4 regions of the Labrenzia sp. PHM005 genome follow, and region 4 is predicted to be linked to each of the others. Evidence: predicted binding sites of a transcription regulator. Region 4 holds the regulator's gene; each other region holds the start of a gene.
The links. The regulator PhoB, encoded in region 4, activates phosphate uptake and scavenging genes when phosphate is short. The targets are predictions, from matches to a motif close to TGTCATNNANCTGTCAT.
Positions count from the first base shown of each region.

Region 1: phnC (phosphonate ABC transporter ATP-binding protein) is a predicted target of PhoB. The motif match lies at 1,373-1,389, and genes of this name have one in related genera.
Region 2: FJ695_RS21610 (DapH/DapD/GlmU-related protein) is a predicted target of PhoB. The motif match lies at 1,436-1,452, and genes of this name have one in related genera.
Region 3: FJ695_RS05825 (DUF1045 domain-containing protein) is a predicted target of PhoB. The motif match lies at 1,388-1,404, and genes of this name have one in related genera.

Region 1 is NZ_CP041191.1:3,503,601-3,506,680, forward strand. It holds gene tyrS (tyrosine--tRNA ligase) at 1-736, opposite strand, end outside; gene FJ695_RS15870 (tyrosyl-tRNA synthetase) at 972-1,241, shown strand; gene phnC (phosphonate ABC transporter ATP-binding protein) at 1,439-2,263, shown strand; gene phnD (phosphonate ABC transporter substrate-binding protein) at 2,287-3,080, shown strand, end outside.
Region 2 is NZ_CP041191.1:4,777,705-4,780,784, forward strand. It holds gene phnD (phosphonate ABC transporter substrate-binding protein) at 1-236, opposite strand, end outside; gene phnC (phosphonate ABC transporter ATP-binding protein) at 293-1,126, opposite strand; gene FJ695_RS21610 (DapH/DapD/GlmU-related protein) at 1,512-2,138, shown strand; gene FJ695_RS21615 (VOC family protein) at 2,669-3,080, shown strand, end outside.
Region 3 is NZ_CP041191.1:1,299,467-1,302,546, forward strand. It holds gene FJ695_RS05820 (alpha-D-ribose 1-methylphosphonate 5-triphosphate diphosphatase) at 1-584, opposite strand, end outside; gene FJ695_RS05825 (DUF1045 domain-containing protein) at 581-1,330, opposite strand; gene phnL (phosphonate C-P lyase system protein PhnL) at 1,599-2,303, opposite strand; gene phnK (phosphonate C-P lyase system protein PhnK) at 2,306-3,080, opposite strand, start outside.
Region 4 is NZ_CP041191.1:5,639,808-5,642,887, reverse strand. It holds gene phoU (phosphate signaling complex protein PhoU) at 1-696, shown strand; gene phoB (phosphate regulon transcriptional regulator PhoB) at 786-1,481, shown strand; gene FJ695_RS25485 (VWA domain-containing protein) at 1,543-3,080, opposite strand, start outside.

The sequences.
Region 1 (3,080 bases), 2.1 Mb from region 4:
AGACGGCTCCAGCAGCGGTTTTGCCCATCTTGGCACCGGATGCGGTCGTCAGAAGCGGAGAGGTGAGGGCAAAGGCAGAAGTTTCTTCCAGACGGCGAACAAGGTCGGTGCCGGACAGAATGTTGCCCCATTGGTCGGACCCGCCCATCTGCAACCGGCATCCGGTCCGCCGGTAAATCTCCAGATAATCGTAACCCTGCAGCAGCATGTAGTTGAACTCCAGGAACGACAGATTCTGCTCGCGCTCAAGGCGCAGGCGGACGCTATCGCGCTGGATCATCTGGTTGACGGAAAAATGCCGGCCGATTTCGCGCAGGAAGTCGACGTAATTCAGGGACAGAAGCCAGTCGGCATTGTCCATCATCAGGGCATCGTTCGGCCCGTCGCCAAATGTCAGCAGTTTTTCAAAAACCTTGCGAATACCCGCCTTGTTTTCTTCAATCAGGTCCGGTGTCAGGATCTTGCGGCTTTCGTCCTTGCCGGACGGATCGCCAACCCGGGTGGTGCCGCCGCCCATCAGGGCAATCGGCCGGTGGCCGGTCTTCTGGAACCAGTGCAGCATCATGATCGGGACAAGCGACCCGGCGTGCAGGCTCGGCGCGGTGCAGTCAAAGCCGATATAGGCAGTCACCGTTTCCTTGGCGCACAGCTCATCCAAGCCTTGAGGATCCGAGATCTGATGGATGAACCCGCGTTCGGACAAAACCTGCAAAAACTCTGACTTGAACTCGCTCATAAATCTGCCTGTCGATTAAAACTGTCGCGTGGCCTTTGGCCTGTTGCACAAGGCTCTATACCGGCGGAGTGCGGTTGTAAATTGCAAGCTCGGTCTAGAGTGTTCAGTAAGGCAAAAATTCGATTTTTTGGAAAACTGACTTTCGTGATGCGGGTCACGCCGCCGGATAACAAGCGCTGGTAGTTTCTTATTATCGGCCGGTTGAGATCCGGCGTTCAGTTGAGGAGGAGAAGTCATGTTCAAGAAATTCGCAATTGCCGCCGTAACCACCGCGACATTGGCCACCGCTGCCGTATCCCTTGCGCCGAGCCAAGCCCACGCCGGCAACCGCGCGGGAGCTGTTGCAGCCGGCGCGATTATTGGTCTTGCAGCTGGCGCAATCATCGCAAGCCAGGCACAGCCGCGCTATTATGCGCCTGTCCGTTGCCGCAACCAGGCCGTCCGCCGCTGGAATCCATATCAACGCCGCTATGTCGTCGTCGGTTACCGTCAGGTTTGCTACTGATACCTTGGCAAAGTCATTTTGAAACGAAGGCCTCCTCTTGGGGGCCTTTCGTTTATTGGCAAGGAAGCACACTCGTTTCCCTTTTCCGCTCTTTAACGATCATAGTTCCCGAACTGCAGATTTCATCAGAATGACACCAATCCTTCATTCAGCCACCCGTCCGGTTTGCTACGACGCTCGCAACCGAGGAGGCCTGGATGACTGCAATCTCAGTACAGCGACTGTCCAAAACGTTTCGCGGCGGTGTTCAGGCACTTGACGGTGTCAGTCTGACGGTGTCGGAAGGTGAATTCGTCGCGCTGATTGGCGCCTCAGGATCTGGAAAATCCACCTTAATCCGGCACATTTCAGGCCTTGTTGCCGGCGACAAGGACCGGGATTGCTGTACGGTCACCGTCAACGGGAAAACGGTTCAAAAAAGCGGTGCAGTCTCAAAGAACATTGCGGCCACCAGAACCGGAATCGGCGTTGTGTTTCAGCAGTTCAACCTGGTGCCGCGTCTCAGCGTTCTGACCAATGTTTTGGCCGGACTGCTTGGCAAGGTGCCGGTTTGGCGCGGGGTTTTTGGTTTCTTTTCAAATGAAGAAAAGCAGCTGGCCATGCGCGCACTTCAACGCGTCGGGATTGAAGCGAAAGCCCGCCAAAGAGCCTCAACCCTGTCAGGCGGGCAGCAGCAACGCGCGGCAATCGCCCGCACAATTGTCCAAGGTGCCAAGGTGATCCTGGCCGATGAGCCGATCGCCTCCCTAGATCCAGCCTCTGCGAAGCGTGTGATGGGTATATTGTCCCGCCTCAATGAGGAAGACGGCACTACGGTCGTCGTGTCTTTGCATCAGGTTGAATATGCGCGCCGCTATTGCCAGCGGACCATTGCGATGCGGGCCGGCCAGATTGTCTACGATGGGCCGAGCCATGCTCTGACGACCCAGTTTTTGCGTGAAATCTACGGCGAGGCCAGCGAAGAACTTGTGCTGCCGGACGCCGAAGACTTCGGGACCGCGCCAATCCCGGCGACGGCCTGAAACCCTTTAGGGGAGACATCGTGATGAAATTGTTTGCTCGCATTGCTGCGTCCGCGGCGATCATGGTTGGTTTGAGTGGCCCGGCCCTGGCCGAGCGTGAAAAACCGGAAGAACTGTTCTTTGGCATCTTGTCCACCGAGTCCAGCTCCGCCCAACGCGAAAAGTGGGGCCCGTTCCTGGAAGCCATGGAAGCGTCCCTCGGCATGCCGGTGAAGCCGTTTTTCGCAGCCGATTATGCCGGTGTGATTGAAGGCATGCGTTTCGATAAGGTCGATGTTGTCTGGTACGGCAACAAATCCGCAATGGTTGCGGTTGACCGTGCGGGGGCTGAAATCTTTGCTCAGACCACGGAAGCAACCGGCGATCGTGGCTACTGGTCTGTCATGGTGACGCACAAGGACTCTGGCCTCACATACGAAGATGTCATGAAGTGCGGCAAAGACCTCAACTTCGGCATAGGTGACCCGAACTCCACATCAGGGTTCCTGGTTCCGTCGACGTTCATCTTTGCCAAGGAAGGCGTGAATCCGAAGGACTGTTTCAAGACCCTTCGCAACGCCAACCACGAAACCAACTTGATTTCGGTTGCAACCCAACAGGTTGATGCAGCTGTTGCATCTTCCACCGGCATGTATTCCCGCCTGAAAAACGCAAAGCCGGAGCTCTTTGCGGAGCTTAAGGAAATCTGGCGCTCCCCGCTGATTGCATCTGATCCGATGGCCTGGCGTCCGGAACTGGACGACAGCATCAAGTCGAAGATCATGTATTTCTTCATGACTTACGGCCGTCAGGGCACAGATGAGGAAGTGGCTCAGGC
Region 2 (3,080 bases), 860 kb from region 4:
AGCAGGCCTTCGATCACACCGTTGTAGTCAGCCGGTGCGAAGAGCTTGACCGGAACGCCGAGCAGGTCAGCGGTCTTTTCTTCAAGGCAAGAGTAAGCGCGCAGACGGTCGGACGCGTTTTCACCGCCGAGGATGCCGATACGGAATTCGGAGATTTCTTCAGCAACAGCAGCTGTTGCGTTCAGAGCGATCATGCTGACTGCAGCAAGCGCAGCAACTTTGGAAACCAGTTTCATTTGGGACATTCCCCTAAGAGTTCACTGTCGATGACGATTGACTTGGAAGCTGGCGGTTAAACCGCAGCTGCCGCCGGAGCCATCACACCGGCGGGTTCTGTTGCGCCGGTTTGACCGGCATCGATGGCGGTTGATGTTGCCGCCTCGTTGAAACTTTCATCCGCGCCATAAATCTCGCGGGCGACATCTGTGGTCAGGGCTTCTGGCGCCCCATCAAAAACAATGAAGCCATCGCGCATGCCGATCACGCGGTCGCAATAGCTGCGGGCCGTGTCGAGCGTATGGAGGTTGCAGATGACGATCTTGTTGTCGCGTTCGTGGATTTCGCGCAGGGCATCCATGACGATCTTGGCGTTCATCGGATCGAGCGAGGCAATTGGTTCGTCCGCCAGGATCATGTGCGGGTCCTGCATCAGCGCTCGCGCAATCGCAACGCGTTGCTGCTGGCCACCGGAGAGTTCCTCGGCCCGTTTGGTCGCTTCCTGGGCAATGCCAAGACGGTCGAGCGCGGAAAGCGCGCTGTTGACATCGTCCTGACCGAAGATGTTGAAGAGGCTTTTCAACGTGCCATGGCCATTTAGGCGGCCGAGCATGACATTGGTCACGACATCAAGGCGCGGAACCAAATTGAACTGCTGAAACACCATGGCGCAGTCGCGCTGCCAGCGGCGCATCATACCGCCCTTCAGGCTCAGAATATCCCGGTCGTTGAACAGGATCTGTCCCGACGTTGCCGGGGTCAGCCGGTTGATCATTCTGAGAAGGGTCGATTTGCCCGCACCTGACCGGCCGATGATGCCAACCATCTGCGGTTTGTCGATGTTGAAAGAGACCTTATTGACCGCAGTCCGGGACCCGAAAGTCTTGGTGACGTTCTGAAAGTGAATCACGCAGCAGCCCTGTCCGTGTTTGTTCGTATTGCTGCCGGACAAGAGCCATCACGCCATTACAGCGAGATGACAGCTCCTTGTCAGTCCCTTGAAGAAACAGTGACATTTCAATGACAAAAGCCTTCCGGAACATGCCGAGCGCTCGGAACGCGCCTGATTATCCTGCTTCCTCAGTGGGTTCTGCAAAGCTTGGTAAATCTTGGTTGCAACAGAAGAACAAAGCCCGAGAAGCGTGTTTCTGCGCTGAAATACTAGTCAGGGCGCCTGGCGCTATCTGAAACTGAGGAAAAGTCCAAGAATTCATGGATACGTCATCAAAGCGTCACGCTTCGTGATGTGACCAAGGCTATCCATCTGCGCCTGTCATAAATAAATGGAACAAACCATGTCCGCACCACACCAAAAACCCGACCTTACTGAAGCACCCAATATTCATCCGGATGCAATTGTCCAAAACTGTGAGCTCGGAAAATGGACGGAAGTCGGTGGGCTGACCGAAATGCGCGAAAGCCAGATGGACGACTATTCCTACATCGTTCAGGAAGGGGATGTGGTCTGGTCAACCATCGGCAAGTTCTGTTCGATTGCGCGGCGGGTGCGCCTCAATCCTGGCAACCACGCCACCTGGCGCGCCTCCCAGCATCATTTCACCTACCGTGCCGCCGCTTACGGGCTCGGTGACGACGACCAGGACTTCTTCCAGTGGCGCAAGGACGATTGGGTCACCATTGGCCACGATGTCTGGATCGGCCACAATGTGACGGTGCTGGCGGGCGTCACCATCGGCACGGGTGCGATCGTCGCTGCCGGGGCTGTGGTGGCCAAGGATGTCCCGCCCTACACAATCGTTGGCGGTGTTCCGGCCAAACCGATCAAGCGCCGGTTCACCGAAAAACAGGAAGAAGCGCTTTTAGAAATCGCCTGGTGGGACTGGAGCCACGACCAGCTCAAAGAGCGGCTTCCCGATTTCCGCAACCTGCCGATTGATGGTTTTATAGAGAAGTATCGCTGACCTATTATTTTGCAGGCAAATGAAATCTTAACTTGCATTGCAATTCCCTAAGGGAAAACAGTCACCTAGAAAGCGCCGTTTTCCGCGTGTTTTGGACACACTTTTGAACTTTCCCCGGAAGTCACATTGGTTAACAGGGTCGATTCGACAGCGGCAAAAACCTGTGTTGAACTCACTTTCAACAGCACGGCACCAGCCGGTTCCGGACCGCCAACCAGAACCTTCGGTCGTTGCCATCGCTGTCTGGGCACAGTCCCAAGGGGTCGATTTATCGGCTTTCGCGGACCGGCTGTGAGGCACCCAGAATGCGCTAGATGCGGAGCGCTCCGCAGACAGCGCCCCGGCACTCTGACGAGCAGCGGGTTATCTGTTTTGTTGGCGCAGGCTTTCGGACCTTCCGGGGTTTTGATGGTTTGCAGGCGGAGGTTTTCATCCGATTACCATCGTCGCGTTGAGATCAAGATGAACCTTTGGTGCGGCTCCGGCAGCTCCATAAGTTCGGAAAACTTGACCTGAACAGGGGGGTGTTAGTGGAAACTAACACCCTTTCTGTTTTTGTTTTCCGCGAACTTTCAAAGGCGCTTGCACTCCCTGATGCCTTGCGCAGACACACCTTGGAGTTGCACGCGCCACACCTCCTCAATCGCCTGACACTCTATGTCCGCAGCGTGAAAGATGTAGCGGATTTCTATTGCCGCCACTTCGGCTATACCGCTCTTCCGGCCGCCGGTGGCCTCATCGAATTAAAGGCACCTGATGCGGGATGCGATCTTCTGCTGCACCCGTTGGCCAAGGGCCGGAAAGCCGGACAGACGCTGGTCAAACTGGTATTCCAAGTGGAGGATGTTGAAACTGCAAAGTCCGGTTTTGCGGTACACGGGCTCGATTTTGGGCCAATTCATCAGGGCAACGGCTATCAATTCGCCAATGCCAAGGATCCGG
Region 3 (3,080 bases), 1.8 Mb from region 4:
CCGCGCTTGCCTTTGTAGTAACTGATGTAAGAATCGAGCGAAACGAACTGGCGCTGACCCGGTGTGTGATCCATCAGCGAGATGAGGCGCACGCGGTCGTCACCGTCGAAATATTCAAAGGCCCGGATAACATCCGGTGCAGAAACCTCGCAGCGCAGGTGGATGTAGTGATCCGCCCGCAGGCGATGTTCGTCCTGACCGGTTTCAACTGCATCGGCAAGTGCACGCATGTCGGCGACTTTCAGGGTGTCCGTGGACGGGTCATCGTCATCCATACCAACCCGCAATGCATCAAAAACGGTGGTAATGCCGGCACAGGCAATCTGGGCATCATGAGCCTGAACCGCAGCAACCGGATTCCAGCGCACCTTTGGCCGCGGCGCATAATGTGTTTCCAGGTGATCGGTGTGCAGCTCGATCAGTCCCGGCAGCAGAAAGTCGCCTTCACAGTCGTGGCCCGCGGTCTCGGACGGAGAGCCAATGTCAGCAATCAGACCATCCTGGTCGACGGTCAGCGAGCCGCTGGTCACGTCTTCAGCCAAAACCAGCCGGGCATTTTTGAAGAGTTTCGGATGCGTGCTCATGAGACTTCCTCATTGGGGTTTGCCAGCGCCATTTTAAGCGCTGTGATCGGGCTCTCCGAGCCTGTCAGTTCAAAAATGCGATGGACGTCAAACGGAGCGCCGCGCTCCGGTTCGACATAAAGGCCGAAGTGGCGGCACATGAGGGCCGAATTGGTGACCGCTGAAAAATGGGATTTAGCACCCAACGCCATCGTTTCTGTCTCCGCTTCGTTTTCCAGTTTGTTGGAAAGCGTCATGTGGAAACGGAATTCGTCGAAGATGTAAGGATAGCCCCAGTCTTCGACATAAGCGTCCTGTTTCGGGGTAAGATTGGCCTGGCGCCGCCGGTCCAGATCTTCAGCGTTTAAGGGTGCGCGAAAGGGGTCGAAGTGGCGCACGCATAAAGACGCAAAGGCCTCAAGGTCCGGTTCGGTCTGACCCGGCGTCAGTGCCAGGAATTTGCCCAGCCGATTAACACTGAGACCTTTCAGATCGAACGGAGCGATCATTTGTGCAAAGCTGGTACAGGCCGCGAACAGTGCATCCTCAGTCGCGCTTTCCGCAAGAGAGAAAGGTGCCTTGAGCGTGCCATGAAATCCATACCGCCGCGGGCTTGTCGTCAAGTCGGCAAAGCGCGCCGGATCCAGGCCGTCCACATTGGGTTGTTGGACGGAGGTTCCAGAAAAGGGATCGCGCCCCAACCAGGTGGTGCCCAGTTGCATCAACGGAGTGTCGGCGTCAGCGGCAAAATAGATGGCGTAGCGCATGGTTGAAATCTTGGATCAAGAGGGGCAAAGCCAGAGCGAAGGCCTTACCGGGGAGGGATGACTGTTCTGTGACATTCTGTTCGCACCAGCAAGTCTTTTGGAGGCGCTCATTAGATTAATGCGTCTCCAAATAGCCTTTCCCACTGAGAGAAGTTGCCGAAAAGACCGGGTAAGGGGGAGACACGCTCGTAACTCCCCCTTACCCCGGCGCTCTCCCCGTGGGAGAGGGAGCAGATGTCCTTTGTTGGTTTTCCGCGTTCCAAGATCATCAAGCCGCGGCCTCGGCGCTAAAGCTGGTGACATCGATGATGCGGTCTGCAATTTCTTCACGCACATCCTGGTCGTGCAGGATACCGACCATGGCAACGCCCTTGGCCTTCTTCTCTTCCACCAGGCGGACCACAACAGCACGGTTGGCCGCATCGAGAGAGGCCGTCGGCTCATCCAGAAGCAGGATCGGATAGTGCGCGATGAAACCCCGGGCAATGTTGACCCGCTGCTGTTCGCCGCCGGAAAAGGTAGCCGGTGGCAATTTCCAGAGCCTTTCGGGGACATTCAGCAGGGAGAGAAGGCTGCGCGCCGTATCGAGCCCTTCTGCTTCGCTGGTGCCTTGGGCCACCAATGGTTCGGCGACCACTTCCTCGGCAGAAACGCGCGGGATCGTGCGCAGGAACTGGCTGACATAGCCGATTGTGTTTTCCCGCAGCCGCAAGACCTGGCGCGGCTCCGCATCTGCAACGTTGATGATCTCCTCGCCAACAGTCACCAGGATCTGGCCCTGATCGCAGCGGTAGTTGCCGTAGATCATTTTCAGGATCGAGCTCTTGCCCGCTCCGGAGGGACCGCCAAGGACCACGCATTCGCCGGCCTCGACAGAAAACTCGACGCTTTCGACAACCGGGATCACCGTGCCGCCCTGAAGGTGCATGGTGAAGGACTTGCCGACACTGTTCAGATAAAGACGCACTGGCATGATCAGACCTGCAAAATGGAGGAGACAAGCAACTGGGTGTAAGGCTCGCGCGGATCGTCCAGAACCTGATCGGTCAATCCCGCTTCAATCACCCGGCCGTGGCGCATCACCATGATCCGGTGCGACAGCAGACGGGCAACTGCCAGATCGTGGGTGACGATGACGACCGATAGCCCGAGATCAGCGACTAGACGGCGCAGAAGATCGAGCAACCGGGCCTGGACCGAAACGTCCAGACCGCCGGTCGGTTCGTCCATGAAGACCAGCCGCGGATGGGTTACGAGATTTCGGGCAATCTGCAGCCGTTGCCGCATGCCGCCTGAGAACGAGCGCGGATCATCGTCGATCCGGTCGCTGGCGATCTCTACCCGCCCCAGCCAATCATCTGCCGTCTCGCGGATCTTGCCGTAGTGCCGGTCGCCGACCGCCATCAGCCGCTCGCCGACATTGGCACCAGCCGAGACGTTCATGCGCAGGCCGTCGGCGGCATTCTGATGCACAAATCCCCAGTCGGTGCGCATCAGCAAGCGTCGTTCCGCTTCCGAGAGCTGATAGAGATTGCGCATCGACCCGTCGCGCATGCGGTATTCAATGGCGCCTGCGGTGGGTGCAAGTCGTGTCGACAGGCAGTTCAAAAGCGTGGTCTTGCCAGAACCGCTCTCTCCGACAATGGCCAGCACTTCGCCAGGCCAAAGATCGAAGGAGACGTCGGTGCAACCAATCCGGTCGCCGTAGTAGCGGGTCACGTTATGGACCTGCAGCAGAGGGTCGTCAGCC
Region 4 (3,080 bases):
ATGTCTGAACACATAGTCACGGCCTATGATGACGAATTGAACGCCATGGCCGGCCGGATTGCCGAAATGGGCGGGCTTGCAGAAAAAGCGTTTGCCGATGCAGTCTCAGCTTTGGTTTCCGGAGATACCGACTTGGCCAGGAAAGTGGTTTCCGAAGATGCCCGGTTGGATTCCCTGCATCAGGACGTTGAAGAAGATCTGATTGCCATGATCGTGCGGCGTCAGCCGATGGGGCAGGACTTGCGCGAAATCACCGCGGCAAGCCGAATTGCCCATGATCTGGAACGCGTTGGCGATCTTGCCAAAAACGTCGCAAAACGTGCAATCGCCATTGATAGCGATCTTCAGAGTAAGAAGCTGGCAATCGGTGTTGAGCACATGACGGAATTGGCGCTGAGCCAACTGAAGAAGGTGCTCGATGCCTACACCCGGCGCGACGCTGAGGCGGCGCGTCAGGTTCAGGAAGCCGATGCCGAAGTCGATGCGATCTATACGTCGCTGTTTCGCGAACTGCTCACCTACATGATGGAAGACCCGCGGGTCATCACCGAATGCGTCCATCTCCTGTTCTGCGCAAAGAACATTGAGCGCATCGGTGATCATGCCACCAACATTGCCGAAAACGTCTACTTCATGGTGACAGGTGAGCGTTTGCCGGAAGAGCGGACCAAGATTGACGAAACTGGAGCCGTTTAACGGTTGAAGCGGGGTGGCCTTTAGGTGGCTGCACTGCAGAAGTTGAGGCCGGCGTAAAGCGCCGGCTGGTGGAATTGGAGCGAGAATTCATGCCGAAGGTGCTCATCGTCGAAGACGAAGAACCGCTAAGCCTTCTGTTGCGATACAATCTGGAAGCTGAAGGTTATGCCGTGGAGACTTGTGTCCGCGGTGATGAAGCAGAAATCCGCCTGCGCGAAAGCCAGCCCGATCTCCTGTTGCTGGATTGGATGCTGCCGGGTCTTTCCGGCATCGAGCTGTGTCGGCGGCTGCGCGCCCGTGAAGATACTGAACGTCTGCCGGTCATCATGCTGACGGCACGTGGGGAAGAAGCCGAGCGCATCCGAGGGCTTTCAACAGGCGCTGATGACTACGTCGTCAAACCGTTTTCCGTTCCCGAGCTGATGGCCCGTGTCCGGGCGATCTTGCGCCGGGCGAGCCCGGAAGTGGTTTCTACGATGCTTCGGTCCGGCGATATTGAGCTTGACCGCGAAACACACCGGGTTCGCCGCAGCACCAAGGAAATTCACCTCGGGCCGACCGAATTCCGTCTTCTAGAGTTTTTGATGACGTCCCCCGGGCGGGTGTTCTCGCGCGAGCAGCTGCTTGATGGCGTTTGGGGCCACGATGTCTATGTGGATGAGCGGACTGTCGATGTACATGTCGGCCGGTTGCGCAAGGCGCTGAACAAGGGCAAAGCCAAGGACCCGATCCGCACCGTGCGCGGTGCGGGTTATTCCTTCAACGACCAATTTGCTGCTGCCTAAGATAATTGTAGAGGCCTGCCGGAACTTGCGGCAGGCCTCCGTCTTTTGCAGGCAATGAAACTTACTGAAGTTTCAGTACAAGCCGTTTGCCTTCGATCAGTGTCACCGGTACTTCTTGTCCGCCGACATCGAGCCTGTATTTGCCCGGCGGAAACGGAATATCGTTGGTGCCCTCAGTCAGCTTTATGACTTCCGTCCCGGCTTCATCGAAAACCTTGATGTAAAACTTCTTGCCTTCGATTTTGATGCGGCCCGGATTGATCCGCAGATCATCACCAGCTTCAACCGTGAAGTCTTTCCAGGCGGCTTTGCCGAACATGACAGTGTAGGTGCCCGGCGCTAACGGGATCGTCGTCCGGTCCCGGGTGAATTTCTCCACTTCTTCACCCGTATCCTGATCCAGGATCCGGTTAAAATAGGGCTCCGCCATACGAACCAGGGCCGGATCCAATGTCACGGTTTCGCCTTCGGTCAATTTGATGCCGCGCCAGAGTTTTTTGCCAAACCGCACGTCATAGGTACCAGGCGGGAGGGGAAGTTCGTCATTTGACTTCGTCAGCTTCAGCAAAGCCTGACCGGTCGCCGGATCCAGAACATCATGGAAGTAAGGGTTTTTGATTTTCAGGCGGCCCGGATTCAGAACAGTCGTCTCACCTTCGTTGACAACAACATTCTTCCAAAGGGCTTTGCCGAAGGCCACATCATATAGGCCTGCCAAAAGTGGGAAGTCAGCGTGATGCTTGGTGGCTTTTTCTATAATCTCCCCGGTTTCTGGATCCAGGACATCATTGAAATAGGGGCCTTCGACCCTGAGCCGGCCCGGTTCTATTGTTGTGGTTTCATCGGCTCGAACAGCAACGCTTTTCAGCCATTGGGTCTTGCCGAATTTGATGTTGTAGATCCCAGCCGGGAGAACTTTGGACGGGGTGCTATCTGTGAGCACGGCAACCTGCTCGCCCGTTTCGGCATCAACCACTTCGTTGAAATAGGGGGCGATGATTTCCAGCGTTCCTTCCTGCGCCTCGGGAAGGGTGATTGTGATCACTTCATCCTGGATTTCCGGCTCAGCGGTAGCCTCTACCGCCTCTTCCATGGTTTTCGCAAGGTCCACGGCAGAGTTGGCGTCATAGTAGGTGCCACGGGCGGCATCCGCGATGCATTGCAACTGCAGCCGCGCCTGCGGATCGACACCAAAGCCAACTGTATGGATGGTCAGATCCGTATCGGCTTCCGCTAGTTTCTTGGCAAGCAGGCAGGGATCGCCTTCGCAGGTTTCCTTGCCGTCTGAGACGAGAACGATGGCCCGCTTGCCGTTTTCCGGTTTCAGGTCGTCGGCGGCCAATCCAAGAACATGGGTAATGGGCGTATAGCCTTGGGCTTTTAGACCATCCGATGTGTTCACCACACCGGCGCGAACATCTGGCGCGCGGCCGAAAGGAACCAGCATCTGTGTGTCAGTGCAATTGTGTTTGCTGCGGTGGTGCTGGTGTCCATAGGCGCGAAAGGACAGCCGCACGCTGTCAGGGATCTGACCGACGAGGTTTCGCACGGCATTCTTGGCAGCATTGATTTTGACAGTACCGTCGGTGAGGTGGCCGT